4 regions of the Lysinibacillus sp. G1-3 genome follow, and region 2 is predicted to be linked to each of the others. Evidence: riboswitches for the same ligand, from Rfam matches in the RefSeq annotation. Region 2 holds a riboswitch; each other region holds the start of a gene.
What was found. A riboswitch is a leader RNA that binds a small molecule or an ion and turns the genes downstream of it on or off. The one in region 2 is predicted to bind S-adenosylmethionine.

Region 1 (7,673 bases), on a different contig from region 2:
GACACCTAATCGTGTACCAGAAGCTTATGATGCCCGAACACCACTTTTTGAGGTAGAGCATATGACAGCTCCTGTCCTTATTATTCATGGCTATCGTGATGAAAATGTAGATATTGAACATGCTAGACAGTTAGAATTTTATTTAAAAGATGCCAATATATCATATGAGACATGGTATGATCATCGCTACGCTCATCAGTATCCGCCTGCCAAAAATAGAGAGACAGTACATGCACTTTGTGAATGGATGAAACGACAATAGATGAAGATCGGTAAAATTAGTTAATTAACTCCATTTTGATTAACTCTTTTTCAAAATGGAGTTTTTTTGTTAGAAAAACTGCTCAGGTAGCCCAAAAAACCGTTCAGGTGCTTTACTGTAGGCACATGAACGGTTGGAAAAAGGAAACTTACTTTACGTATTTCACTAAAAAGTTATTAATAGTTTCCCAGTACGAATCACCAGCAACGCTTTCTGCACTGCCATGTCCAGCACCTTCAACTATCATTTTCTCCTTCGGTACATTGGCAGCCTCATATACTTCATTTAGCATATAAGATGGCACAAATGTATCATTACTTCCATGAATAAATAACATCGGCGTTTTCGATTTGGCAACTTGCTCGACAGTATTAGCTTCACCAAGCGTATAGTCAGCTCTTACTTTCGTAACAATTGAAGAGAAGTGCATAATAGGAAAGGCCGGTAAATGAAAGATTTCTTGTAATTGGTAGGAGAATTCATCCCAAACCGAGGAATAACCGCAATCCTCAATTATAGCTTTAACATTGTTAGGTAGATCTTCTCCTGAGGCCATCATCACTGTAGCACCTCCCATGGAAATACCATACAAAATAATTTCAGCGTTTTTATCTGAATTGGTAACATTATTAATCCATGAGACTACATCAAGCCGATCGTGCCAGCCCATCCCAATATAGTCACCCTCGCTTTTTCCATGAGCTCTTGCATCTGGTATGAGAACATTGTAGCCTGTATCATAAAAATGCTTAGCATACTTTGACATTTGTGAGCCATCAGATGAATATCCATGGAAAACAATTGCCCATTTATTTGTTTCGTTTGTATTTTTAAGCGTATAGGCATGTAATTTCAAATCATCAAAAGACTTTACATAAGAATCCTGGTAATTCTCCTTAAACCATTTTTCACTCTCTTCTTTTTCTTTTGCTTCCTTAGGATTAACAGCGATTGAATTGTGCGGTGCATCAAGCACAGCTGATTTATCTGTATTAGGATTTAAGGCGAGATTATAAAAATAATTCCCTGCAAAAAATCCAGCACCAACAAACAATACTAATAGAAGACTGACAATGGTAATAATCACTTTATACTTTCTTTTCATATATTTCCTCCTAAAACTACTATTATGAATTATACACAAAGTTACCAATATGAAAAGTGGACTTTTCTAAAATAGGGGAAAATAAAAAAGGGAATGACTTGAATCGATCCCTTTGTATGTTGTCGAACTACTATTAATTTAGTGTGGCTCTTCGGCAAAAATGAGGGATTGATTTCCGCTCCGACTGGGGGCGTCCGATGAGCCGCTTCGCTTCGCTGCAGGGTCTCGGGCCAACAGATGTTTTTTGCGCGAAAGCGTAGTGTTAACGTAACGGCAGCAACAGGGTTTGGTTTTGTTTTTGCGAAAGCGCAGCGACAGCAACAGCAGGATGTTGGTCACGAAGGCGTTATCACAGGACTTGATGCTTTTAGCCTTCGTTCCTCTATATCGCTGATCCCCAAGGAGTCGCCCAGTCTCCGCTCCAATCAATCCATTCACTCAGCGTGTATCTTCTGGCATGCTACTGTAATTAAAAGTGTTAAAACGCTAATGTTTTGAATACGAAATGGAAGCGGCAACAAAATGCAAGGCAGTGGAAGTGGCTAGATACAAAGGATAGCGAGTAGTCTAGTATGGAAATCTCTCTCATTTTCATAAAAATTTTCTCTTTCAACAAAAAAGGGAACGACTGAAATCGTTCCCTTTGCTTAGTAAATTATTTTAATGGACCACCAAGGTTTGTGATAGCTTCAGAAACATTTGAGAATTTCTTGAAGTTTTCGTTGAATAAACCAGCAAGTTCAGCAGCTTTTTTATCATAAGCAGCTTTATCTGCCCATGCATCACGAGGATTAAGCACTTCAGTTGGTACACCCTCAATAGTAGTTGGGATGTTTAAACCGAATACTGAATCTTGAATTGTTTCAACATCAGTTAATTTACCATCAATTGCAGCGCGCACCATTGTACGAGTGTAAGAAAGCTTCATACGGCTACCAGTACCATATTCGCCACCAGTCCAACCAGTGTTCACTAAGAATACTTGTGCACCGTGCTCGTCAATTTTTTGACCTAACATTTCAGCATAAACTGTTGCTGGAAGTGGAAGGAATGGAGAACCGAAGCAAGTAGAGAATACTGGTTCTGGCTCTGTTACACCACGTTCTGTACCAGCAAGTTTAGATGTGAAACCGCTTAGGAAGTGGTACATTGCTTGCTCTTTTGTTAATTTACTGATTGGAGGTAATACACCAAATGCATCAGCTGTTAAGAAGATGATTGTTTTTGGGTGACCAGCAACAGATGGATCAACAATATTTTCAATGTATTGAATTGGATAAGCTACACGTGTATTTTCTGTTAATGAACCGTCATCATAGTCACAAACACGAGTTTCTGGATCAACAGCTACGTTTTCTAAAACAGAACCGAAGCGAATTGCGTTGTAGATTTCTGGTTCTTTTTCAGCAGAAAGGTTAATTGTTTTTGCGTAGCAACCGCCCTCAATGTTGAATACACCGTTATCAGACCATCCGTGTTCATCGTCACCGATAAGCTTACGATCAGGATCTGCTGATAAAGTAGTTTTACCAGTACCAGATAAACCGAAGAATAATGCAACATCACCAGCTTCACCAACGTTTGCTGAGCAGTGCATTGAAAGGATGCCTTGTTGTGGTAATAAGTAGTTCATAATACCGAAAATAGACTTTTTGATTTCACCAGCGTATTCAGTACCACCGATTAGGATGATTTTCTTTTCAAGTGATACAATGATGAATGTTTCAGAAGCAGTGCCATCAACGGCAGGGTCTGCTTTGAAATTAGGAGCTGAGATAACTGTGAAGTCAGCAACATGAGAAGCTAATTCCTCTTTAGTTGGACGGATAAATAATTGATGAGCGAACAGATTGTGCCAAGCATATTCATTGATTACTTGAATGCTTAATTGAGAATCTTTGTCAGCACCAGCAAAGCCTTTGAATACGAATAATTCGTCCTGTTCTTTTAAATATTTTACTACTTTTACATATAAGTTATCGAACACTTCAGAAGAAATTGGTCGGTTAACTTTTCCCCAGTCAATTTTATCTTTTGTGCTCTCTTCTTCTACCGTATATTTATCTTTAGGTGAACGACCAGTGTATTTGCCAGTTTCTGCACGAACTGCGCCATCTACTGTTAACATAGCTTCACCACGAGAAGTAGCTTTTTCAGCTAATTGTGGTACTGAAAGTTGAACATTAATGTTACTGCCGCTTAATAATTCCTTCAGTTCGTTTGCAATTTCTACTGAATTCATCGATTAAATACCATCCTTTTTTATAGTATTCCCTTGAGTCTGAGGGAGATTTTCTTAATTTCAAAAATAGTATAACACAATTGCTTAAATAATCTATACTAATTCAGAAATTATTTTTCAGATTTTATTACTTTTCAAGAAAACGACAAAAAGTAAATTGATTCGTTTTGATAATGCTTTTTACCCTATTTATTATAAGTGATCAGTCAATCACTTTCGACACAGCAAAATTGTGTTCTAGAAGCTTTTGGCTTATATGAGGTTCGCACAGGATGTGAAGTTTTCAGCTTGTTTTTTATTAGTTGGAGCTTGTCTTCGATTGAAAAGGGGCTACAATCATTTTCATCCACCACATGTTCCGTAGCTGACGCTTTGCTTTCACTACAAAATGTGCTGTAAAGGGTTACACATATGTTAACACATGATGTGAGGTGGAGAGTAGGGATTATTTTGTTTGAATTTACAGGATAATACAAATGAGTTTCATAATAATGGTATAACTGTAGCTAACGCTTTGCTTTCGCTATAGATAAACAAAGCGTCCGGAATCGGTTTTGTGCTTATGCCTGTAGACGTTATTTTGCGAAAGCGCAGTGTTAACGTAGTGACAGCAATGTGTTTTTGTCTTTGCGACAGTGACAGCACGAGAGCCGACATGATTTTCGCTTTCGGTAATGCTACAGGACGTGGCGTTCTTACACTGAGTTTCCCTATTTTAGCGGGTGTTTGGGCACTCGCTGAAAGAAGTTAAAAATATTTGACAACGTTCGACCTTTTCCGTATTATGAGATATTGAACGGATACTCTTATCCCGAGCTGGTGGAGGGTCAGGCCCTGTGAAACCCGGCAACCTGCATGAACTATTTCACGACATGCGCTGGTGCCAACCTGATGCAAGGGAAACCCCTTGAACGATAAGAGTGAAAGGTTACGAAGTCATTATTCCTTTCCTCATGTAAAGTAAGCGTGAGAAAAGGATTTTTTTATTGTTAAAAACGAATGTAAAGGTAAGTATATAGTCCTTTCCTTATTATAATGACGGATCTTTCGAAAACCTCGTGTTAAAAGCAGTAGTTGTTTTTTATGCGAAAGCGTAGTGAAACGTAGCGACAGCGACAACTGCTTTAGAGTTCAATCTATAGGAGCGGGCTTGACATGGGTAATGAGTACCGTATTAATTCGCAAATATTATTTGTAAAAGTAATTGGAGGAAAACCAAATGACAAAACGTCGACTGTTTACATCAGAAAGTGTAACAGAAGGACATCCAGACAAAATTTGTGATCAAATCTCGGATGCCATTTTAGATGCTATTTTAGCAGAAGATCCAAACGCACGTGTAGCGTGTGAAACAACAGTAACTACTGGTTTAGTATTAGTAGCAGGAGAAATTACTACGTCTACTTATGTAGACATTAAAGGTATCGTTCGTGATACTGTAGCAGAAATCGGTTATACACGTGGGAAATATGGCTTTGATGCTGAAAATCTAGCAGTACTTGTTGCTATTGGTGAACAATCACCTGATATTGCTCAAGGTGTTGACCAAGCATTAGAGGCACGTGAAGGCTCTATGACAGACGCTGACATTGAAGCAATTGGCGCAGGTGACCAAGGCTTAATGTTCGGTTATGCATGTAACGAAACACCAGAGCTTATGCCGTTACCAATTAGTTTAGCGCATAAATTGGCTCGTCGTTTAACGGAAGTACGTAAATCTGGTGAACTAGGTTATTTACGTCCAGATGGAAAAACACAAGTAACAATTGAGTATGATGAAAACAATGTACCAGTGCGAGTTGATACGATTGTCATTTCTACACAGCATGACGAAGAAGCTACACTTGAGCAAATTCAAGCAGACTTAAAAGAATTCGTTATTGCTCCAGTTGTTCCGAGTGAATTATTAGATGCCGAGACTAAATATTTCATCAACCCAACTGGCCGATTCGTAATTGGTGGTCCAAAAGGAGATGCTGGTCTAACTGGACGTAAAATCATCGTTGATACATACGGTGGCTATGCCCGTCATGGTGGTGGTGCTTTCTCTGGTAAGGATGCAACTAAGGTAGACCGTTCAGCGGCATATGCAGCCCGCTATGTGGCAAAAAATATCGTAGCAGCTGGTTTAGCAGATCGAGCTGAAGTACAACTAGCTTATGCTATTGGTGTTGCTCAACCTGTATCTATTGCTGTTGATACATTCGGGACAGGAAAAGTTACGGAAAGTGAAATTGTAAAATGGGTACGCGAGCTATTTGACCTACGCCCAGCAGGGATTATTAAAATGCTTAACCTTCGTCGCCCAATTTATAAGCAAACTGCAGCATATGGTCACTTCGGTCGTACAGACTTAAATGTACCTTGGGAACAAACGGACAAAGCAGACGCATTAAAAGAAAAAGCAGGTTTATAAACTATTCAGCTAAAGTAATAAAGTAGTTGGACAAATATTTTAAGATACTATTACAGAAAGGGGCTTAACATGCTATTGCCCCTTTCGTTGTTTTTAACTTCTTTCAGCGGGTGTCTAAACACCCGTTGAAAGAAGTTAAAGCCCCCGGTGGATGTCACGGAATCAGAAAAGAGTGCTTAGGGGATGTTAGCCTAAAACCATCGCATTCATGCGATAACGACTAACTGACCTACATCGGTAAAAGGGACATGTCCTGTGGCATTACCGAAATGACCGACATCGTGTCGGCCCTCACGCAGGCCTAAGCACAAAGCCGATTCCGGACGCAATTATGCCGAGGCATAATTGATCAAAAAATAAGCGACATATACAATCACGTGGGGATCGGTTGTCCAAGCAACGTGGAGCTGCTTTGATTTAGTTGAAAGAACTATTTATTTTTTGGTTGAAGAGATTTATAGTATTGGCCTTTTTCTACATATTCATGTATGATGCGTTCCATATCTTCTATATCTTCATCATTTAATTCTCTTACAACTTTTGCGGGACGCCCTAATGCTAAGCTATTTGGAGGAATGACTTTGCCTGGAGGAACAAGGCTACCCGCCCCAATAAATGCACCCTCTCCAATCTCCGCTCCGTCTAATATGATAGAGCCCATACCTATTAAGGCTTTCTTACGAATCGTACAGCTATGTAAAGTTACTTGATGTCCGACTGTTACCTCATCTTCGATAATTAGTGGATATTTAGGGCTTTGATGCAAGCAACAGAGGTCTTGAATACTAACTCTTTTTCCGATAATTGTCGGTGATACATCCCCTCGAATAACTGTGTTAAACCAAATAGTTGTTTCAGCACCTATTGTAACGTCACCAGTTATGGTCGCATAATCGGCAATAAATACAGATGGATCAATATTGGGTGTTTTACCTTTAAATGGATAGATCATGAGAATCGCCTCTTTTCTTTCTATGATGTAATATTATCGTATCAAATACGCAACTTGATGGAAATATTAAATTAAAATGAGCTAGATATTTCGTTATAATCATTGTGTAATTATTTTTTTAGGAGGACTATGTGAAATGTGGAAATGGGAAGCTGATGGACAAGCAAAGGCTGTGGTTGCAATTCTTCATGGTGCATATGAAAATCACCGCTGGTATGCATGGCTTATAGAAAAATTAAGATTGGAAGGCTTCCACATAGTCATGGGGGATTTACCTAATCATGGAGTGAATAAAGGATTTTCAAATGTTCACGATGAAGATTTTAAAGAATACAACAAATATACAAGGCATTTGATCGAGAATGCTTTTTCGTATAATCTACCTGTCTTTTTAATAGGACATGGGCTTGGTGCGACACTATTACTACATACCATGCAAAAACGAAAATATGAATGCGCAGGAATTATTTTAACTTCACCATGGCTTCATTTAAAGCTACTGCCAGGTAAATTATCAAATGCTTTAACTAGTTTAAGTGCCCTGACTGCAAATGTGAAGCTGACTCATGAAATTACTATAGAAACTTTAACGCGCAGTGTAGAAGGTAGAGATGAGATGAAGGATGAAGTTCCTTTTTCGTCAGTTGTTTCAGTGAAATGGTATCGAGAACTACAGCAAATGATGCGCAATTTAGT
Region 2 (7,673 bases):
AATTCCATTGCAAAATGTATCTGATCGGCTTGGCACAATTGGTATACCACTAGATTTAAATAAAGTAAAAGGCATTGTAATTTCAGATATTTTAGATGCGCCATCAACGATTGTCCCTGCGGATGAAGAGACAGATATTATGGCTAATCATTTATTAAATTTCCTACGTGAAGAAATTAAAGTAGGGCGTTTAACAACAAGCTTAAGGCCTATTCAATCGGGTGTAGGCTCAGTAGCAAATGCCGTTTTATTAGGTTTTAAAGATTCTGAGTTTGAGAACTTAGAAGTATATTCAGAAGTATTGCAAGACGCGGTATTCGAATTAATTGATGCCGGAAAGGTAAACTTCGCATCTGCTACTTCAATTACACTTTCCGAGGAAGTTGGAAATAGAGTTTATGGTAATTTTGAAAAATATACAGATAAACTAGTATTACGTCCGCAAGAGATTTCTAACCAACCAGAAATTATTCGCCGACTCGGGTTGATTTCTGTTAATACGGCATTAGAAGTAGATATTTACGGGAATGTGAATTCTACACATGTTTCTGGTACAAAAATGATGAATGGAATCGGCGGTTCTGGAGACTTTGCGCGTAATGCAAGATTAGGTATTTTTGTCACAAAATCTTATGCAAAAGGCGGAAATATTTCTAGTATCGTTCCAATGGTGTCGCATGTAGACCATACAGAGCATGATGTAGACGTCATCGTAACAGAGCGGGGAGTAGCAGACTTACGTGGGCTTGCTCCAAGAGAGAGGGTTGGACTCATTATCGATAACTGTGCACACCCGGAGTATCGTGAGCAGCTATGGAAGTATTTTAATGATGCCAATGAAGCAACAGGTGGACATCATACGCCACATGTTTTAGAAAAAGCGCTCTCATGGCATGTGAATTACGCAAAAAATGGCACGATGAAGAACCCAGCTTTATCGAAATAATAAATTGAAAAAGCCTTGAAGGATAGTTTATTTGTTCCTTCAAGGCTTTTCATTGTTAATAATGTTGTCCCGAAAGTTTAGGTAGCTCTACGAAGTGATCGGTTAAGCCCGTAAATTGATCAGGTAGCCCTGTTAAGTGATCGGGTAGGCCTATAAAGTGATCGGGTATCCCCGTAAAGTGATCAGGTAAGGCTGTAAAGTGATCGGGTAGGCCCGTAAAGTGATCAGGTAGCCCCTCGAAGTGATCAGGTGTCCAAAGAAAACCCTAGCTGCTTCTTACAATAATCCAATCCATTTCCAATATGTTGCGGAGAATAAAAGAACTAGGATGTATCCGATGATCGTTAATGGAATACCAGACTTTAAGAAATCTTTTGTTGTAAAGGCTCCTGTACCATAGGCAAGCATATTTTGTGGTGCACTAATAGGTAAGAGGAAGCCGAAGCTAATAACGAATTGTTGCACGATAACGAAACCAACCTGATCGACATTAGTCGTTAATGTTGAAGCTAAAACGATAAATACTGGTATAAGCGCAGATGCTAAGCTTGTTGCGCTCGCAAAGCCTAAGTGAATAAGAATATTGAATAAAGTGACAAGGGCAATGGTTGCAAGAATTGGCATAGAATCTAAACCGAGTGAACCGAATACTTTATCAGATAACCAAGATGCACCTTTAGTATTAAGCAAGACTGTTCCTAACATAATTCCTACTGCAAAGACGATAATTGTACCCCAAGGAATATGCGGTTCAACTTGTTTCCACGTATAGACCCCGATTTTGGGCATTAATAAAATGGCAATTGCAACGATTGTGACCGTTGTCGTATCGAATGGGTGGAGTTTGCCCTCAGCAGCCCAGAAAAATAGTAAAACGACAGATGTTATGATTAATCGAATTTCGGGAGCTTTTAGTGGGCCAAGTTCCGCAAGTTGTTTTTTGATTACTTCTCGGCCACCTTCGATATTGCTTGTTTCAGGCTTAATTAGTGTAATCATAATGAAAAATAGAGCTACTGACATGATGATGGAGAAGGGAGCCGCGTAAAGCAACCAAGCACCCCATGAAATATCCACACCAAATTGTTCTTTAATGAAATTTAAAGCGACCATATTTTGAGCTGCTGCCGTTTTAATACCGATATTCCAAATGGAGACAGCTTGCACAGAGGTAATGACAAGTAAAGCAGCAAGTCGACTATCGCGTGGTAAACCAAATGCCGCTACCATTCCGAGTAGAATTGGTACAACTGCGCCTGCACGTGCAGTAGCAGAAGGGACGAAGAATGCGAGTGCAATAGATACTAAAATAGCACCGAAGACAATGGCTTTCGTTTTTGTCCCTACTAGTGAAAGAATCCATAGTGCAAGACGTTTATGTAAATTGGTAATTTGCATGGCTGCCGCTAAGAAAAGAGCTGCGGCTACTAGTGCAACTGCTGAATTACTAAATCCGCTTAATGCTAATTTTAATGCATCTGATGTTCCTAGCTCTCTCGTTGGATCTTCCATTGACGGAGCTAATCCTAGTAAAACTGTAACTAGAGCAATAATCATGGCAGAGCTAACGGGATAGGATACTGCTTCTGTAACCCATAGGATGACCGCGAAAGCTAAAATAGCCAAAGCCCGTTGTCCAGCTACAGGTAAATCGCCGTTGTTCGGTAAAAAAGTTATGATGATTAGGGATGCGAAGGCTAATGCAATCCAGAGTGGCTTTAAATTACGTTTCGGTTTTGCTTGTTCAGAAGTAGACATACTTTCTCATCCTTTCTAGCATTTTCTATAACATCGACTAGTAAAATGCTTTATTAAGAAAGTAAATTGTCTATTTATTGTAAAAAAAGCTAGTGTGTTCAAATGCGCTCTAGTTATAGCGATAATGGGCAGTTACGAGAAAATCCGCGGTCATAGAAAAGACAAAAATATCCAAAAGATATTAGTTTTTCTTCTTGAATGCAGAGGTAACTTTAGGCTCAGTTCCTAGCATCAATCGTTTAATATTTTCGATATGCAAAATGATGGCTATACTAAAAAGAAATAAGGCTATAAACGTTGGGCCGACCCCAGGAATCCATAAATATGTGGCTGTACAAAAAACGAGATAAAATTCAAGTACACCGACAATTAAAAAGCTCGTCACGAAAGAAAAAATAACAAATAAAATGAGTGCAAATAAGCCAACTTTCCAATCAATCGCGAGTAATATCCCAATAATTGAAGCAGTTCCTTTGCCGCCATTGAAGCCCATATAAAATGGGAAATTATGACCTAGAATGACACCGGCTGCTACGATATAGATAAAGAGCCAAACTTGTACTTCAGTTAATTGTGTTATATCAGCAAGATAGACATGTGCACCGATTATAGCTGCAACACCTTTACCGATATCGATAAGTCCGACTAATATGCCGTATTTCCATCCAAGGGAAAGCGTGGCATTAGAGGCACCTGCATTACCAAAACCAGTCTTTTTTAAATCTACCCCAGATAAAAACTGAGCAACTTTAGAGCCATGAATGCAGCCAATCAAATAACCAACAAGAAGAAAAATGATAATGGCTTTTAACATTAAAGTCCTCCTTTCTAAATAATAAGCTCATCAATAAAAGCTAGGGATGTCATTTTAAAACGTGCCATTGTATATAAGTTGATTTCCGTTCCGACTGGACGCCCCCAGGAAAGCGCCCAGTTGGAACGGAAATCAACCCCAAGTTTTGATGATAAATCATTTATCATTAAAATAATGTATGCGTTCGTAATACGTAAAAAAGCAGACAGAAGTTTCGGAAAAAATAAAATTTTAGTGTTGACAGAGAAAATGTCTATGTTTATACTTTGTAACAACGATGGAAATTGAATCACATACTCTTATCAAGAGCGGCGGAGGGATAGGCCCTATGATGCCCGGCAACCAGTAAGTGACGAGCTTGCTAAGGTGCTAATTCCTACAGATTCTTACTTGGATCTGGCAGATAAGGGGAGGAAAACTTGCAACCGCAACCCTCTTCTTAGCTGAAGAGGGTTTTTGTTTTCTACTTAAAAAATCCTCCTCATCTCCGGTGCCATCGTAAAAAAATAACCATATGGAGGTATACAATGACAAATTTTAAACCAGAAACATTGCTGTTACACGGTGGCCAAGAGCCAGACCCGGTAACAGGATCTCGTACAGTACCCGTATATCGCTCAACGGCATTTGTTTTTAAAGACACTGCTCATGCGCAACGTCTTTTTGCCTTAGAGGAAGCTGGCAATATTTACACACGAATTACAAACCCAACTGTAGATGTTTTTGAAAAACGCGTCGCTTTATTAGAAGGCGGTACAGCAGCGGTAGCACTTTCATCTGGTGCAGCAGCTATTGCATTTTCAATTTTAAATCTAGCAGGGGCAGGTGATGAAATTGTTGCAGGTAGCTCTTTGTACGGAGGTACTTATAATTTATTCGCCAACACACTACCAAACTACGGTATTAAAACAATTTTTGTAGACGAAACAAATCCAGAAAATTTCCGAGCAGCTATTACAGATAAAACAAAAGCGGTGTTCGCTGAAATTTACGGTAACCCAAGTTTAAAAGTGCTAGACATCGAAGCAGTAGCGAATGTAGCACATGAAAACGGCTTACCATTAATTATTGATAGCACATTTGCTTCACCATATGGCTCTACACCAATTGATTTCGGTGCAGATATCGTTGTTCATTCCGCAACAAAATGGATTGGCGGCCATGGTACAACTTTAGGTGGCGTTGTTGTAGATGCAGGGAAGTTTGATTGGACTCGTGGACGCTTCCCAGGCTTTACAGAGCCAGATGCTTCTTATCACGGTTTGCGTTATGGTATTGACACAGCAGCGGCTGCATTTGCCACAAAACTGCGAGTGCAATTACTACGCGACTTTGGACCAACATTAAGTGCAGATGCAGCATTTAATTTATTACAAGGTTTAGAAACGCTTCATTTGCGTATTCCTAAACACAATGAAAATGCATTAGCGGTAGCTGAATATTTACGAAACCACCCATCTGTGGAATATGTAAATTACAATGGCTTAGAAGATTTCCCTACTCATGAGTTAGCTAAAAAGTATTTGAGAAATGGCTTCGGATCCGTGCTTACATTTGGTATTAAAGGTGGGCGTGAAGCAGGGCGTAAATTAATCGATAGTGTGAAATTATTCTCGCACGTAGCAAATGTAGGGGATGCGAAATCATTAATTATCCATCCAGCATCTACTACACATCAGCAACTATCAGCTGAGGAGCTAATCCAAACTGGCGTAACCGAGTCGCTCATTCGCTTATCCATCGGTTTAGAGGCAGTAGAGGACATTATTGCAGATTTAGAACAAGCTATTGAACAAGTAACAGCTATCCAGCAACAAGTAGAAGCCTAAATACTAAAAGACATTGACTAATGTTGTAGCGTTTACGTATTTTCCCATTCGATAGGCCTCATTTGGTAATGCGTAAAACGTTGCTACATCATCCGCTTGCCTCATTCGGTAAAGGTAACTGAAAATCTTTAAAAATAATACCTAGTAATTTGATAAGTATTGTTGACTTGTTTAATTCCTTGTTTTATACTAGGAAATAAGAAAAGCGTTCGACATTTAGTTTTCATAAGTGCTCCCCCACTTTTGAAATATATGAAGCGGAGTAGTTGCTAAGTCAGTAACTACTCTTATCTACCAATACTGATGATAAAGGAGTGTTTTAAATGGGAAATGTGTATAGTGCGCAAAACATTGCATCTTATCTTATTTATGAGTTAAATGAAGGTCATGTTTTTGTGAACAACATGTCCATTCAAAACATACTTGCATCAGTTGAGAGTAAATGGCAAGAGAACTTCGGACATTCAGCTTTTAAGGAAATTGTTTATGTCAAAGAAGAAGGCTATACAGTAAAAGAAGTTTTTGAAGCTTATGAAGGCTATGGAGCAAGTCATATCTCTCTACCAGCAACAGAGTATTACTTAAAATACGGCACGTTCCAATTAGTTGAACGTACGTATGCAATACCAAATTTTACGCTAGAGGAAATAAGACTGGTGCAACAAGCGTTAACACAATATCGTTATAAATTACTAGCAAAAGCTAGTTAAATCCCTCATATAATTATGCTCATTCTCTGCTGCTACAGAGAATGAGTTTTTTAATTAGATGTTGGAAGATATACTATTATAATTGAAAAAATTTTTATTAATATATTTCAAAAGAACAATTTTTATAAATGTATTTACATAAATATAATAGAAGAAAGACAATTATTTTTGGCTCATTACAAAAGCTGTGGATGACATTTGTTAAAATTAATACCAAGTATAAGTTGATTGGAGTGGAGGTTGGGCGCCCCCCAGGAAATCAACCCCACACAATTGTGATGATCCTTAGTTTTTATAAGAATCGTCAATATTTCTTCAATATTTTATAGATCAAGTGAAAAATCATATAATAAAAGGAATGAAAACGATTTCCTTTGCACTTCTAGGAGAAACAAATGTCCATCCTAGAAAGATTTTTCTTGTGAAATGTATGTATTTACGATACAATTTTCAATAAGTTAAATTTTGAATTATTTGAATTTGTGTGTTTCACAGACTGTATCTTCATTCAGAATATTTTTGTAGTGAGAGTGAAACACAATGACTAAATATCTGTCTGAAGACGAAGTGTTAAACACGGCAAACTGACCTGCTTTGTAAAGTCAGCGAACAATTCAAAATCTGTACGAATTAAGCTGAGACGAAATAAATATAATGAAACTGCGGAATGTAAGTTGGAGGGAATAACAGAAATGGCAACTATAAAGGCAGCTATATTAGGATTTGGAACGGTAGGTCAAGGAATTTACCATATATTAAACGAAAAGCGTGAAGAGCTTAAAAATAAATTAGGCATTGAGCTAGAAGTAGCAAAAATTTTAGTGACAGACGCCAGCCGTGAACGCGTACCAGGGACAGCACATTTAATGACAACTAGTATGGATGAAGTTTTAGCTGAACCAGGTATGCAGGTTGTTTTTGAGGCAATCGTGAATGAGGAGCCAGCATTTACTTACTTAAAGCGCGCTGTTGAACATAAATGTCATGTTATCACAGCTAATAAAGTAATGTTTGCAAAGCGAGGCTTAGAGCTACAGGACCTTGCAAAAGCAAACGGTGTATTTGTGGGCTTTGAGGCAACAACGGCTGGTGGTGTACCAGTTATTAAAACGATGAAAAACATTTTGCTTGTCAATGATGTTAGTCGTATTCAAGGTGTTTTAAATGGGACATCCAACTATATTTTAACGAAAATGCGTTCACAAGGCTGGTCGTTCGAAACTGCTTTAAAAGAGGCGCAAAATTTAGGCTATGCAGAGGCAGATCCATATAATGATATTTCTGGGCAGGACGCCTTTAAAAAATTAATGATTTTAAGTGCTTTAGCATTTGGTGAACAACCAGACTGGGCTGACGTCGAAGTAGTAGGTATTGATAGTATTTCGGCAGAGGAAGTAAAAGAAGCATGCGAAAAAGGCTTGCGTTACCGCCACGTTGCAGAGGTTGAGAAACTAGCGGATGGTAAAGTGGTCGCAAAGGTTGGCCCGCAATTAGTAGATAAAGAACATCCACTTTACCCCGTTGATGACGTCAATAATGCTGTGGCATTAGATACAAATTATATTGGCACTTTAACGCTAGTTGGACCTGGAGCAGGTATGTATCCAACAGCTAGT
Region 3 (7,673 bases), on a different contig from region 2:
TAAGTAATACTGAGGGTGTTCTCACTAAAAGTTAGGGATGACAATTCCACAGGAAGGCGCTTAGCCCGAATGGAAATCAACTGTACGTTATGGTGATGTTTTTTTATTTTTAAGTGAATGGAATAAAATTTTTCTCAGCTTTTAAAAGTACACGGCATGAAAGAGGGTAAATGTGTGATTTTTCAAAAACAGAGAAAGACAACGGCGTTAGATTTAGAGCAATACATTGTAAAAATGGATATAGCGAATCGCAATTCAATAAAAAAGCAAATTGATTTGCTTAAATTGACGGAGCGGGATTTACAATATTTAAAAGCCTTTCAACCTTTTGTAGAAGGCAATATTGATAACATTGTTAATCGATTTTATGAAATGATTGTAACTGAACGTACTCTAGTAGATATTATTAATAAACATAGTTCTGTAGAGAAGCTGAAAATTACTTTAAGACGTCATATTATTGAAATGTTTAATGGTACGATTGATGATGATTTTTATCAAAGAAGAGTTAAAATTGCTAAAGTACATGTACATATCGGGCTTAAAACACAATGGTATATTTGTGCTTTTCAAGATTTAACGGCATCATTTATTGACTTAGTTGAAGAACATGTTCATCATCCAATGGATCAACTTAATACAATTAGGGCTATCTCAAAAATATCTAATTTTGAGCAACAGTTAGTTTTAGAGGCTTTTGAGCATACCATTGAGCAGCTTCATGAAAAAATAGAACGTAGAAAAGAAGTAATAGAGAAAAAAATCGTAGCGTCTTCGGAAGGTCTTGCCACAATATCATTGGAAACAAACAACTCGTTTCATCGCTTAAGTGAACAATCGGATGAAATTAAACAACTGGCAAAAAAATCACTTCAAGTGTCGACTATGGCTGAGAGTCAGGCATTAGAAGGTCGTGAACGATTAAAGAATCAATCGCAAAATATGAGTAATATTATTAATTCGCTTGATGGTATAGCGGAAAATATTACACAGTTGGCAGATATGTCAAGGGAAATGGAATCGATTATGAATGTTGTGACAAATATTGCTAATCAAACGAACTTGTTAGCTTTAAATGCGGCAATAGAAGCGGCTCGCGCTGGAGAAGCGGGTAAAGGCTTTAGTGTTGTTGCAGATGAAGTGAGAAAACTATCGATTCAAACAAAGGAATCTGTCACATCGGTTGCGACTTTATTACATAAAACGAATGAGCGGACTGATAAACTTGTTCACTCGCTTAGTAATATTCAAGAAGAGGTAACTTCTGGTGAGGAAAACATGGTTCAAACGGAAGGCCAATTTACTAATATATTGGACGCTATGACCGAAGCCAAAGAACAAAATGGACAGATGGAAAAAGAAGTACAAGCAATAGTAGAAGTACTAAGTCAATTAGGTATTGCTTTTAATGAAGTGAAAAATTCCGCTGAAGAACTAGCTAGCTTTGCACAAAATTTAAATTAATGAAGTGAAAAGCAAGAGACAAAGAAAAATAAAGATGCTTTACACTGTAGTGTATAATAACACTATATCAACTGTTAATATATACGATCCGCTAGGTAGATAAAAATACCGGTGAAAATATGCTGTTAAATTCAATATATACTAATTGAACATAGAAAAGAATGGAGCTATCCTATGCGCTGGATAGCTCCATTTTTGCTAAATTTGTAAAGGGTTTAACGTAATTTTCGATAAAAAAAGTTTATACTGAAATAAAGAACTAAAAATAGGGGCGGTTAATATGAAAACAGTAGTTGTATTAGGTGGCGGAATTACGGGTTTGTGTACGATGCATTATTTACAACGTCAAGTTCAGGAGAAAAACTTAAATGTAAAGCTTGTACTCGTTGAAAAAAATACATACCTTGGTGGTAAGCTTCACTCTGCATATGAACAAGGCTTTATCATGGAAACAGGAGCAGATTCTATAGTAGCGCGTCATAAAGGTGTTATGGAGTTAGTAGAAGAACTTAATTTTGAACAAAATCTTGTGTATAACGAAACGGGTGTTTCGTATATTTTCACAAATAATGAGCTACATGCTATCCCAGCAGATTCAACGTTTGGTATTCCTATGAGCTTACAATCTCTAGAGGAAAGCACGCTTGTATCAGAGAAAGGTAAAAAAGAAGCATTAAAGGATTTAACCATGCCAAATGAAGAGTTTACAAAGGAAAGTTCGATTGGGGAATTTTTAACGTACTATTTAGGTGAGGAGCTTGTTCAAAACCAAATAGCGCCCGTACTTGCAGGTGTATACTCGGGAGATTTAAATCAACTTTCAATTGCTTCCACTTTACCGTATTTAATCGATTACAAAAACGATTACGGTAGTATTATTAAAGGCTTTGATGCAAACAGGGAACAATTTTTGAAAGCCGCCAATAAAAAATTTATTTCATTTAAAAATGGTTTATCGTCATTAATTGATCGACTTGAAGAAACATTAACGGATGTAGAAATTATAAAAGGGATTGCCACTATAAGTGTTAAAAAGCAGGAGAATCAGTACTCCGTTACATTAGCAAACGGTAAAATAATTGAAGCAAATCATGTTGTCATGGCACTGCCAAATGAAGCGGTACAAAGCTTATTGCAGGATGAATCTTTGAACGGCTATTTTGAACAATTCAATACTGCATCCGCCATTACGATTTACTTAGGGTTTGATGTACCAGATAATAGATTACCCGCGGATGGAACAGGCTATATTGTGTCACATAATTCGGATGTTATTTGTAATGCAGCAACGTGGACAAGTCGCAAGTGGAAACACACGTCAGCAGAAGGAAAATTACTTGTACGACTTTTTTATAAGAGCATTAACCCTGAGTATGAGAGATTGCGTTTGATGTCAGATGAAGAGTTAGCAGCGGTTGCTCTAGAGGATGTAAGAAAAAGCTTGGGGATTGAGGAAACTCCAACAATTGTGGACGTGACAAAATGGATCGACCAAATGCCAAAGTATGATTTGGCACATCGTGAAGCGTTGCAAGGTCTCGTACAAGAGCTTGAGAAAAACTATCCGAATTTATCAATAGCGGGTTGCTCTTATTTCGGAGTGGGCATAGGTGCGTGTATTCAAAATGGTAAAAAAATTGGTGAGGAGCTTGCTGAAAAACTATCGTAATTGTTTGATTTAAATCAAAATATGGTATTTTTCGTGAGATTTTACCTCTGTTCTGTGAAATAGTCTTGACTCAATCGTTCGTAAACGATATGATTCTTTTAATTATTTAAAAAATTCATACAACATTCTTATCAAGAGAAGCTGAGGGACTGGCCCTATGAAGCTTCAGCAACCAACTTATTGTCAGGTGCTAAATCCAGAGGACCGTAGTGTCGAAGATGAGAAGGAAAAACAATGACGAAACGTTAAAGCCTTCTTTTTATGTAAAAGAAGGCTTTTTGCATTTTAATTTTTATAAATAAAGGAAGAGAGGCTAGTTTTATGGGATTGCTTGAAAGGTTAAAAACGCATGTTCTTACAGCAGATGGTGCAATTGGTACAGTTTTATATGGCTATGGCTTGGAGTATTGCCACGAGGAAATGAATATACAAAGACCTGAATTAATTGAAAAGATTCATAGAGAGTATATAGCGGCAGGTGCCGATATTATTCAAACGAACACTTACGGAGCTAATGCCATAAAATTAGCCCGCTATGGATTAGAATCTCGTGTGCAGCAGTTTAATGAAGCTGCTATAACGATTGCAAAACGAGCAGCGGCAGATGGTGGACAATTTGTCTTAGGTACTATTGGGGGAATCCGTGGTATTCGAAAAAGCGACGCAACGTTAGAGGGAATTTTAGCAACAATTGATGAGCAGGCAACCGTTTTACTTGCAGGAAATCCAGATGGCCTTTTACTTGAGACATATTATGATTTTGAAGAGTTAACAGCGACTTTAGCAATGCTACGAGCTAAAACGAAATTACCGATTATTGCTCAAGTTTCTATGCACGAACCAGGAATTTTACAAAATGGAATGAGCTTAAATAACGCTTTACATGAACTTGAAGCGCTAGGTGCTGATCTCGTAGGTGTTAACTGTCGCTTAGGTCCTCACCATACAATACAAGCATTTGAAGGTGTGGAGCTTCCTAAGAAAGCATTTATGTCAGCGTATCCGAATGCTTCTCTTCTTGATGTAGAGGATGGCCGTGTCGTTTATGAGTCGGAGGCAGATTATTTTGGTCGAGCAGCTGTAGAGCTTCGTGATCAGGGGGTACGTTTAATTGGTGGTTGCTGTGGTACGACACCAAAGCATATTGCTGCAGCGAAAAAGTACTTAGAGGAGTTATCTCCAGTCGAAGAAAAGTATGCAAAGCCAGAAAAAGTAGAGATTGTCCGTGAGGCTGAGCCAGCAAATTACGAACCATTACATGTAAAAGTAAAACGAGAACGCTCAGTTATAGTGGAATTAGATACACCAAGACATTTAGAAATTGAAGGCTTTATTGCGGGAGCAAGAAAAATATATGAGGCGGGCGCAGATGTAGTCATGATGGCAGATAATTCACTTGCTTCTCCAAGGATTAGTAATGTCGCAATGGGTGCCTTACTGAAAGAAACACACGGGGTACGACCGTTAACTCATATAACATGCCGAGATCGTAATTTAATTGGACTTCAATCACATTTAATGGGATTAAATGCACTAGGTATTCACGATATTTTAGCAGTGACTGGAGATCCGACGAAGGTGGGCGATTTCCCAGGGGCCACAAGCGTTTATGACGTATCTTCAATGGAGCTAATCCAATTAATAAAACAGTTAAATGAAGGTGTATCGTTCTCGGGGAAACCACTTCGTAAAAAGGCGAATTTCTCTGTAGCGGCTGCCTTTAATCCTAATGTACGTGTACTAGATCGCGCGGTATCTCGATTAGAGAAGAAAATTGAATATGGGGCAGATTATTTTATTTCGCAGCCTGTTTATACAAAGGAAAAAATCGTGGAAATATACGAGGCGACAAAGCATTTAGAAACACCAATTTATATAGGTATTATGCCAGTAACGAGCTATAAAAGTGCGGAGTTTTTACATCATGAAGTGCCAGGCATCAAACTATCCGATGATGTGTTAGCCCGTATGAAGGCATGTGGCGATGATAAAGAACGCGCAACACTAGAAGGGATTGCAATTGCCAAGGAATTAGTAGAAGTAGCAGCGGAATATTTCAATGGTATTTACCTCATCACACCATTTTTACGCTATGACATGACACTAGAATTGATGAAATTTATTGAGCAATTGGATGAACAGAAAAAAGGGGTAAGTATAAATGGCTAAGCACTTGATTGAAGAACAACTAGAGAAACGAATTTTAATTCTTGATGGCGCAATGGGTACAATGCTACAAAATGAAAATTTATCACCAGAGGATTTTGGCGGCGAGGAATATGATGGCTGTAATGAAAATCTCGTGCTAACTAGACCAGATGTGCTTGAAAAAGTTCATAGAAAATATTTAGAAGCTGGAGCAGATATTATTTGTACAAATACATTTGGAAGTACTCCACTTGTATTAAATGAATATGATCTTGGTGCGAAGGCAGAAGAAATCAATACACGTGCTGTGGAAATTGCACGCAAAGTAGTAGATGAGTTTTCTACATCCGATTGGCCACGTTTTGTAGCGGGGGCTATGGGACCAACCACAAAAACCTTGTCAGTTACAGGTGGTATTACATTTGATGAATTAGAGGAAAACTTCTATGTTCAGGCCAAGGCATTAATCGAAGCCGGAGCTGACGTTCTGTTGCTAGAAACTAGTCAGGATATGTTGAATGTTAAGGCAGGAACATTAGGGGTATCTCGTGCTTTTAAGGCAACTGAAAAAGAGCTACCTGTGATGATATCAGGAACAATTGAACCGATGGGAACAACATTGGCCGGTCAAACAATTGATGCTTTTTACATTTCCATCGAGCATATTAAGCCATTATCAGTTGGCTTAAACTGTGCAACTGGACCAGAGTTTATGACGGATCATATCCGTTCACTAGCAGAGCTTTCAACAGGCTATATTAGCTGTTACCCGAATGCAGGCTTACCTGACGAGGAAGGCTGCTACCATGAGTCACCTGATTCGCTGTCACAAAAGCTAAAAGGCTTTGCGGAAAAGGGGTGGTTAAATATTGTAGGAGGCTGCTGTGGTACAACTCCAGCACATATTGCTACTATTCGAGAAGTGCTAAAGGACCAAAAGCCTCGTCAATTACCAGATGCCACACATGGTCATGTAGTTTCTGGTATCGAGCCATTGGTGTATGACGATTCTATGCGTCCGTTATTTATTGGAGAACGGACGAATGTAATCGGTTCTCGTAAGTTTAAAAATTTAATTATTGACGGGAAGTTTGAGGAAGCTGCAGAAATCGCGCGTGCCCAGGTGAAAAATGGAGCACATGTTATCGATATTTGTTTAGCAAACCCTGACCGCGATGAACTAGAAGATATACGTGGCTTTATGCAGGAGGTTGTAAAAAAAGTAAAAGTACCTCTTGTAATTGACTCGACAGATGAAAAAGTAATTGAGGAAGCACTTAAGTTTTCTCAAGGGAAAGCCATTATTAACTCTATAAACCTAGAGGATGGCGAGGAGCGTTTTGACGCAGTTTTACCGCTAGTGAAAAAATATGGTGCCTCTTTAGTAGTGGGGACAATTGATGAGCAAGGCATGGCGGTTGATCGACAGCGCAAGCTTGAGATTGCTGAACGTTCCTATAAATTGCTAACAGAAAAGTGGGGTATTGCTCCTGAAGATATTATTTTTGACCCATTAATGTTCCCAGTAGGAACGGGAGATGAGCAGTATATTGGTTCAGCACTTGAAACGGTAGAAGGAATTCGCCTGATTAAAGAAAAAATGCCACGTACATTAACGGTGCTTGGTGTAAGTAATATTTCGTTCGGATTACCACCAGTAGGTCGTGAAGTATTAAATGCCGTATATTTATATCACTGTACACAGGCTGGATTAGATTATGCAATTGTGAATACGGAGAAGCTAGAACGTTATGCATCCATTCCTGAGGAGGAAATTAAGCTAGCCAATGATTTACTCTTCCATACAAATGATGAAACATTAGCTGTTTTCACGGATTTCTATCGTGATAAAAAGAAGGAAAAAACAGAGGCAGATATTCCGAAAACAGTAGAAGGTCGCTTAGCTTACTATATTTTAGAAGGTACAAAGGAAGGGCTTATTGAGGATCTAGATGCTGCTCGTGAAATTTTCGAAACACCGCTTGATATTATTAATGGCCCATTAATGGACGGAATGGCAGAGGTTGGCCGTTTATTTAACGATAATCAGCTCATCGTAGCAGAGGTGTTACAATCAGCAGGGGTTATGAAGGCAGCAGTGTCACATTTAGAGCAATTCATGGAGAAAAATGAAGAGAGTGCTGGCAAGGGGAAAATGGTACTCGCTACTGTAAAAGGCGATGTGCATGATATTGGGAAAAACCTTGTCGATATTATTTTAAGTAATAATGGCTATAAGGTAATTGATCTTGGCATTAAAGTAACACCTGCTCAGTTAATAGAAACGATTCGTAAGGAGAAGCCAGATTTCATCGGGCTTTCAGGCTTACTTGTAAAATCAGCACAGCAAATGGTTATTACAGCTCAAGATTTCAAGGAAGCGGGTATTGAT
Region 4 (7,673 bases), on a different contig from region 2:
TGTTGAATGGTTACAAAACCCCAATACGAAAAATTCATATGATGTGTATCTAGGGAGAGTTAACTCACAAGTTTTAATAGAAGAAATGTTAAAAGTAATTGGGAAGAGCGATGATTTAATTGAAAAGGACAATTCCTTAAGCTGTTTGTGTGCCTTAAAAATATCATCGACAGGTTATTATGTCGATGGGTCTTTTACGTTGTCTACTTTCGTTTGGGCAATGTCGAAAATTATTATTGAACAGGATTTAAAAGTAGATTTGAAAAATGAAAAAATTAATGAACTAAATGGAAGTGTAAATACATATTTAGTTTCCTTAAATAAAAAGCTTGATTATGAAGATTTAGAACAATTATTTGTGTTTCTATTACGAAAGTTGAGTATAGTACATCTTGTTTCATCTTTTAGTGCTGTTATAAATAAAAAAATTGAGAAAAAAGAGTTAGAAGAAAGTACCGACACTAGCACAGATATGATGAGTAGTTTCTATATATCTGATATTGATATGATCAGAAATAAAATTACTACTACGGATAGAATTACTCAGTATATTAATGCATTGAACGATAAAACAAATACCAAAATTGAAATTGATCATGATATAACTCATATGAAAAAATGGCTCTCGATCGAAAATTATCCATTAGGGAAATGGCCTTCTGAGCACAGTCCAAGTTTAATGCAGCAATTAGCTATTAATTTAGCAATTTCGGATAATGCCCATGAAAGTAATGTTTTTTCGGTAAATGGTCCACCTGGGACTGGGAAAACGACTTTATTAAAAGAAATTATTGCTCACAGTATTGTTGAAAGAGCATTGTATTTAAGCAATTACAATAAACCTGAAGAAGCTTTTAAAAAACAATTATTTAATAATCCTCCAAATGAGTTTTCGAAACATTTTTATGCCATTGATACAAAATTAAAAAAATATGGAATTATTGTTGCTTCTAATAACAATGCAGCTGTTGAAAATATTTCAACAGAGCTTCCACTGGCAAAGGATGTGAAAAAATCGAACACATCTCTTTTCAATATTGATATCCAGGAAGAAATTTATTTTACTGACATTATAAATTCAATAATGAAAGAAAAAAGTTGGGGATTAATTTCTGCGCGTTTAGGAAAAAAATCGAACATTAATGAGCTTAGTAAAGCAATTTGGTTTAATAAAGACATTAAAAACTTGCAACAGTTATTTAAGGAACAAGCTCCGAATTGGCAAGAAGCGAGAACAAAATTTAAAAATAAGTATAATGAATTAATTGTACATCGTAAGTCTATTGAAGATGCCATTAAAGAAGTTGAAAAGCACAAATAGAGCATACGTTACTAGAAAATGAACATGCATTAAATCAAAAAAAGCAAGACATTACTCAAAGTGAAGAGAAATTAAAAGTATTAAATGAAAATGAGCAAAATCTATATAATAGGTTACCTTGGCATAAAAAGATTTTTTCATTCTTATTTAAAAATGATTCACTATTTATTGAACTAAAAAATACTAAAGAAAAAATAATTGAAACGACAATTACGCATACAAGATTAAAAGAAGGATTCGTGGAATTACAAGCTCTATTAAATAGTTGTAAAATATCTTATCAAAAAACGAAAGATAATTTACAAAATAAATTAAATCAATTCAAAAAAAGTTCTGAAACAATACAACAACATAAGAAACGTTTCGGAAATAATTTTGCAGGAGACGAATTTTGGGAAAACATTCAAACTAATGAGAAATCACAATTAGCAGCTCCATGGACAGATAAAGAATTCGATATATTACGTGAGGAATTATTTTGTTATGCGTTAATGCTTCAAAAAGCATTTGTATTAAATTCTAAGGAAACTAGGCAAAATTTGAGTTGTCTTGTGAATATGTGGAAGGGGGTATTCACGGAGAAGGATAAAAATTTAGCATATGGACATTTATTAAATACATTATTTTTAGTTGTGCCAGTTGTTTCGACAACGTTTGCCTCGATTTCTACATTTTTAAATCATATTGATAAGAATGAATTAGGTACTTTAATTATAGATGAAGCAGGTCAAGCTACGCCATACTCGGCTTTAGGTGCCATTTGGCGTACGAATAAAGCTATAATTGTTGGAGACCCTTTGCAAGTGGAACCAGTAGTTACTGTCCCTAAAGAATTAATAAAGAGATTAGCGGATGACTTTAATATAAGTTCTGAATATCAATCATCCGAGCTTTCTGTACAGTTGTTTGCAGACAACTTAAATAAATTTGGCGGTTACAGAGAATATTTAAACGATAAAATTTGGTTAGGGTGTCCGCTTGTTATTCATAGGCGATGTTTAGATCCGATGTTTTCGATTTCAAATAATATTGCTTATAATGGTCGTATGTTTAAACAAACCTTAGGACCCAAAGAAGATTTGTTATTATTGCTTGAAAAATCTACATGGATTGATGTAAAAGGAGTCGAAGTAGGAGGTAAAGATCATTTTGTTGCTGAACAAGGAGAAATTGTGTCAGACATGGTGATGAAAGCTATTATACTTCAAAAAGGATTACCGAATTTATATATTATTAGTCCATTTAAATCGGTTGTGTCGAGCATTAAAAGAAACCTAAAGTTGATGTTGAAAAGTAATCTTAGAGAGCTAAACTTTGAAATGATTGAAGAATGGGTAGATCGAAGTTGTGGTACTGTTCATACTTTTCAAGGTAAAGAAGCTAACGAAGTCATTTTTGTTCTTGGTTGCGATGCAAAAAATGGCATAAGGGCTGCAAATTGGGTAGGTTTGAAACCTAATATTCTAAATGTGGCTGTAACTAGAGCAAAATATCGATTAGTCATTATTGGCGATGTGGATTTATGGAGCAAAGTACCTTATGTTGATGATGCAATAAAAGCGCTGAAGAATAACTAAAAAAATATTTATGAATAGCCTCAAATAAAAAATCCAATTGTTTTGATTAAATTCTTTTCAAAACAATTGGATTATTTCAAGATAATCAATATTTTTAAAGTTACATCGCCACTTTAAAGTGATAAAGTTTAGGCTTTCTTTGGTCTCGGGTATCCAATAAGGATAGCAATAGCCCCGCAAATCCCTATCAAAATCGGGTAGAAAGAATACTGCAGCATACTAACTGGCGATATTCCGGCTACGCTTGCGGCTGCTAGGAATTGGGCTCCGTACGGCAGAAGCCCTTGAGTTGTACAGGAGAAAATATCTAAAATACTTGCGGATTTTCTTGGCTCAATCCCATACTGGTCAGCAATATTTTTTGCAAGCGGGCCAGCAATTAAAATAGCAACTGTATTATTGGCCGTAGATAAATTAGTTAGGCCCACAAGGCCGGCAATCCCAAATTCGGCACCTTTTTTTGATTTAATTCTTCGTGTGGCAAGGTGAAGTAGGAAGTCAATTCCTCCGTTAAGCTTAATAATCTCCACCATTCCAGCTATTAAGATTGCAAGAAATGCCATTTCATACATGCCTGACATTCCTTCGCCAATCTTTTGGAAAAGGTCCATTAACTGATAGCTACCATCCGCTAAGCCAACAGCCCCGGCCAGAACAATTCCAAATGCAAGAACAAGGAAGACATTCATTCCAATTAGCGCAAAAATAATAACCAATACATAGGGAACAATTTTTACCCAACTATAGCTTAAATGCTCTACTTGTGCCGCGGTTTCGCCCATTGTGATAACTCCTAAAAAAATGCTTGTTGCAACAGCTGCCGGCAACACAATCCAAAAATTCACCTTAAATTTATCTTTCATTTGTACGCCTTGTGAACGAACGGCAGTAATGGTTGTATCTGAAATAAAGGATAAATTATCGCCAAACATCGATCCGCCAACAATCGCTGCCATTACTAAAGCCATGGAAAAGTCGGTATGCTCACTGATCCCAACTCCAATTGGCGCCAGTGCAACAATTGTTCCTACCGATGTACCCATTGATAGGGAGATAAAGCAAGCGATGATGAACAAGCCTACGACAAGCAGGTTTTGCGGAATGACTGACAAAGCAAAGTTAACAGTGGAATCCACTGCCCCCATGCCTTTTGCTACCTCTGAAAAGGCTCCAGCTAATAGAAAAATAACAACCATCAGCATGACATTTAAATTTCCAGCGCCTTTACAAAAAATATCAACCTTATTCGAAAACGATTCTTTTCGATTCATTGCCAGAGCCACAGCGCCCGAAATGGCAATGGCTACAATAACAGGGAATGCATAAAAATCACCTGTAATAACCCCTGAACCAATAAATAAAACTAAAAAAACAACAAATGGGATTAGCGCCCATGGATTTTCTTTCTTCATTGTTCTACCTCCAAAAATTAAAAATGGATACGTCTTTGTCCATTTTCCTCTAAAAAAGACCTCTTCTTGAAAACAAGAAGAGGTCTTATATCTATAAAACACTCCTCTTATCTATCAAGCCTTTGCTTGCTGGATTTGGCACAGTAACTTACTCACAAAGTTCCGCTGCCGAGATTTCATAGGGCCAGTCCCTCCATCTCTCTTGATAAGAAGAAAAACATATTATTTTTTGCACAATAATGAAATATTATAATAAAACATCTATATTTGCAACTTATTTTTAATCAATTTCAAAAAGGTCATCTGTTTTAGGCTGTTTCAGTAAATAAAGAGAAGCTTTTCGCGAAATTTAGTGTCTTTAATTTTTCAAAGCTAATATTATCCACCTAATAATGGATTTTTTTGACAATGTTATAATCGTGAATTATAGTAAAAATACAATATTTAAATAATATTAAAATTGAAATGGAACGTTTCTTGAAACTAAGGGTGAATATATGAGTAATTTTATTGTTATGCAAAATGCTACACACGAGGAAGAAATTATCGGGGGATATATGTGGTCCCCGCAAAAAAATAAAAGTGGAAATAGCAATCATGCGTACGAACGGATGGCTACAATTAAGGCTGGTAATAAAATTTACAGCTGTTATGATCAAGCGATTCGAGCGGTAGGTATAGCAACTTCAGATTGTTATATTGCAGAACAACCGCATGAGCTGCAGGAAAAAAATCTATGGTCAGATGAAGGTTATAAGGTGGATGTAGATTACACAATTTTAGAACATCCAATTATGATTAGAGATGTTTGGGGAGATATGGAATCTGATCGTCCGCAAAAATATTCAGCCTTTCAAGAAAATGGACGAGGAAATCAGGCTTATTTATTTCCTTGTCCTGAAGCTTGGGCTAGCTTGTTTGATAGTTTTCTTAATGAAGATATCCCTGAAGTAGAAGTAGAACTAATAGAAGATGGTGAAATTAACGAGGAAACGTTTGCTACTTCTAGTTACGAGCAAGGAGAGTCTAGAGTTAATAATAAGATAGCGGGCAGTACAAAGAAACGGGGTCGAGTGGTAAGTCAAGACCAGCTACAAAAAGACTTGAAAAAGCGTAAAAAAATTGGTGATATTGCAGAGCAAAAAGTATTTGAATATGTGAAAAAGAAAGTAATAGAAGTATTCGGTGAAAAATACGGAGATCAGGTAGAGCATGTAGCGCAAACACAAGGTGATGGATTAGGATACGATATTACAGCATTCGATTATTTACAACCACAGACTCCTCCAAAACCAATAAAAATTGAAGTGAAGGGTACAACATCAACAAGTACAAGCGCAGTCTATTCAATTACTTATCCTGAATTGGAAAAGTTCATTCTGTATAAGGATGAAATTTGGCTAGTACGGGTATATGGTGTAGGCAAGAATAGTAAGATGAAGATGGAAATAGATAATGACTTTAGTAGTTATAACTCTGTAAGTGATTTGTTGACACGAAAATATGCATATATTCCATCAACAATTGATGTATATGGCACTCGAGTGGAGAGCAATAAATGAATTATAAAACTAATAAAAGATAAAAAATGCTTTTATGTCAGAATCTGTGGAAGGTTTTGTCCGATTTTTAAATTCTATAAATTGAGGGTAACGTTCTAATACTTTCTGATTGATTTCTTTAACAGACGAATCTTGAAGAAAAGACAAATTTAAAAAACTCAATAGATATGGTAGGAACGACCAATACTATTGAGCTTTTTGTATTCAGCTTTTTAAACTTTAAAAGGTAGAGATTAAATTTCGTTAATCCCACGCTCTATTAATATGGCATAATCTTTAATAGAGGTTTTATACTATAATGAAGATTTTAACATTCCTGAAATTCTGTATACTTAGTCTAAAATAACTGCTAAATTATTTTTATCGACTTTACCATTTAACGTTAAAGGTAATTTATTTAATTCAACATAATAAGACGGTACCATAAAATCAGGCAAAAATTGCAGCAAGTATTCTTTTAATTCTATGGCAGAATTTTGCTCATTCATCACGATATAAGCCGTTAGATATTTATTTTTATTTTTATTTTCTCTTGCAATAACACAAGCCTCTTCAATGGAAGGATGTTGTAAAAGTTTTTCTTCAACTTCACCAGGCTCAGTTCTTCTCCCGCCAATTTTTATTTGATTATCAATTCTACCCAAAAATTCAATATTCCCATCAGGTGACCATCGTGCTAAATCACCACAAATATACATTTTCTCATTTTCTACGAATGGATTTTGCGTAAAACGCTCACTAGTCAAATCAGGACGATTTAAATATTCTCGAGAAACGCCTACGCCTGATATACATACTTCTCCAGGAACACCAATAGGGACAGGCTGACGATTTTTATCTAAAATATAGACTTTATAGTTAGCAATAGGTTTACCAGTTGGAATATTATTTCCTACTTTCTTACTTGTTACTTCAAAATATGAAATACAAACAGTAGTTTCAGAAGGGCCGTAGGTGTTATATATTTTTACTTTGTCAATCAAATTACTGATATATTCTTTTCTTAACACATCGCCTCCGCTAATCATTGTATGCAATGATTCTACAAGAGGATATTTATTTAATTCATTCAATAATAGTGGAAATCCACTAATCATTGTGACTTTATTATTTCTCATTATATCTAGAAGTTTTTCTGTAGAGGCTACATCATCCCTACAAGCTATAACTAAAGTTCCGCCTGTAAGCAAGATTGGGAAAATTTCTTCTACAGAAATATCAAATGATACTGTTGATTGTTGTAGCATAATATCATTTTCGTTTATGTTGAATTCATTTCTAAAACTATGATAATAGCCTACAACATTTCTATGTTCAACAGCAACTCCTTTTGGTTGACCGGTTGAACCAGAAGTATATAAAGTATACATTAGATTATTTACATCATGTAATTTATCCAAATTACTAGTAGGATAATGATGTAAAGGGTAATCGTCAAAATATATTTTCTCGCAAGGAATTGATAATTCTATATTTAAATGGCTATGAGTTAATAGTAAATTTATGTCTGCTTGTTCAAACATATAATTAATACGTTCTAACGGGTAAGCTGGATCAACTGGGAGATATGCTCCTCCCGCTTTAAGGACAGCAAACATACAAATTATCAAATCTTCTGATCGTTCTACTATTAAACCAACTAATTTTTCTGGTTTAACACCTTTTTGGCGCAATAAATGTGCTAATTGATTTGATTTTTCATTTAGTTCTTTATAGGTTAATTTTCTATCTTGGCAAATCAATGCGATTCTATCTGGCCCTTTTTTAACTTGATATTCAAAAAAATCATCAATTGTTTTAG

Region 1: another riboswitch for S-adenosylmethionine. It lies ahead of metK (methionine adenosyltransferase); the one in region 2 lies ahead of ACVYAD_RS20550 (O-acetylhomoserine aminocarboxypropyltransferase/cysteine synthase family protein).
Region 3: another riboswitch for S-adenosylmethionine. It lies ahead of ACVYAD_RS24110 (bifunctional homocysteine S-methyltransferase/methylenetetrahydrofolate reductase); the one in region 2 lies ahead of ACVYAD_RS20550 (O-acetylhomoserine aminocarboxypropyltransferase/cysteine synthase family protein).
Region 4: another riboswitch for S-adenosylmethionine. It lies ahead of ACVYAD_RS16545 (Na+/H+ antiporter NhaC family protein); the one in region 2 lies ahead of ACVYAD_RS20550 (O-acetylhomoserine aminocarboxypropyltransferase/cysteine synthase family protein).

Annotation. Positions count from the first base shown of each region.
Region 1 covers NZ_JBWHYQ010000014.1:145,206-152,878, reverse strand. The annotation lists gene ACVYAD_RS16305 (alpha/beta hydrolase family protein) at 1-262, shown strand, start outside; gene ACVYAD_RS16300 (alpha/beta hydrolase) at 411-1,367, opposite strand; gene ACVYAD_RS16295 (hypothetical protein) at 1,605-1,865, shown strand; gene pckA (phosphoenolpyruvate carboxykinase (ATP)) at 2,023-3,609, opposite strand; SAM riboswitch class I at 4,413-4,530, shown strand; gene metK (methionine adenosyltransferase) at 4,829-6,025, shown strand; gene ACVYAD_RS16280 (gamma carbonic anhydrase) at 6,456-6,977, opposite strand; gene ACVYAD_RS16275 (alpha/beta hydrolase) at 7,114-7,673, shown strand, end outside.
Region 2 covers NZ_JBWHYQ010000021.1:90,200-97,872, reverse strand. The annotation lists gene ACVYAD_RS20565 (succinate CoA transferase) at 1-946, shown strand, start outside; gene ACVYAD_RS20560 (DASS family sodium-coupled anion symporter) at 1,223-2,704, opposite strand; gene ACVYAD_RS20555 (glycerol-3-phosphate acyltransferase) at 2,886-3,518, opposite strand; SAM riboswitch class I at 3,815-3,928, shown strand; gene ACVYAD_RS20550 (O-acetylhomoserine aminocarboxypropyltransferase/cysteine synthase family protein) at 4,046-5,347, shown strand; gene ACVYAD_RS20545 (hypothetical protein) at 5,671-6,057, shown strand; gene ACVYAD_RS20540 (homoserine dehydrogenase) at 6,750-7,673, shown strand, end outside.
Region 3 covers NZ_JBWHYQ010000032.1:28,038-35,710, reverse strand. The annotation lists gene ACVYAD_RS24120 (protoglobin domain-containing protein) at 175-1,464, shown strand; gene ACVYAD_RS24115 (protoporphyrinogen oxidase) at 1,745-3,133, shown strand; SAM riboswitch class I at 3,259-3,358, shown strand; gene ACVYAD_RS24110 (bifunctional homocysteine S-methyltransferase/methylenetetrahydrofolate reductase) at 3,455-5,302, shown strand; gene metH (methionine synthase) at 5,295-7,673, shown strand, end outside.
Region 4 covers NZ_JBWHYQ010000015.1:29,095-36,767, forward strand. The annotation lists gene ACVYAD_RS16535 (AAA domain-containing protein) at 1-1,321, shown strand, start outside; gene ACVYAD_RS16540 (DEAD/DEAH box helicase) at 1,561-2,898, shown strand; gene ACVYAD_RS16545 (Na+/H+ antiporter NhaC family protein) at 3,027-4,310, opposite strand; SAM riboswitch class I at 4,415-4,522, opposite strand; gene ACVYAD_RS16550 (protein NO VEIN domain-containing protein) at 4,808-5,872, shown strand; gene ACVYAD_RS16555 (non-ribosomal peptide synthetase) at 6,205-7,673, opposite strand, start outside.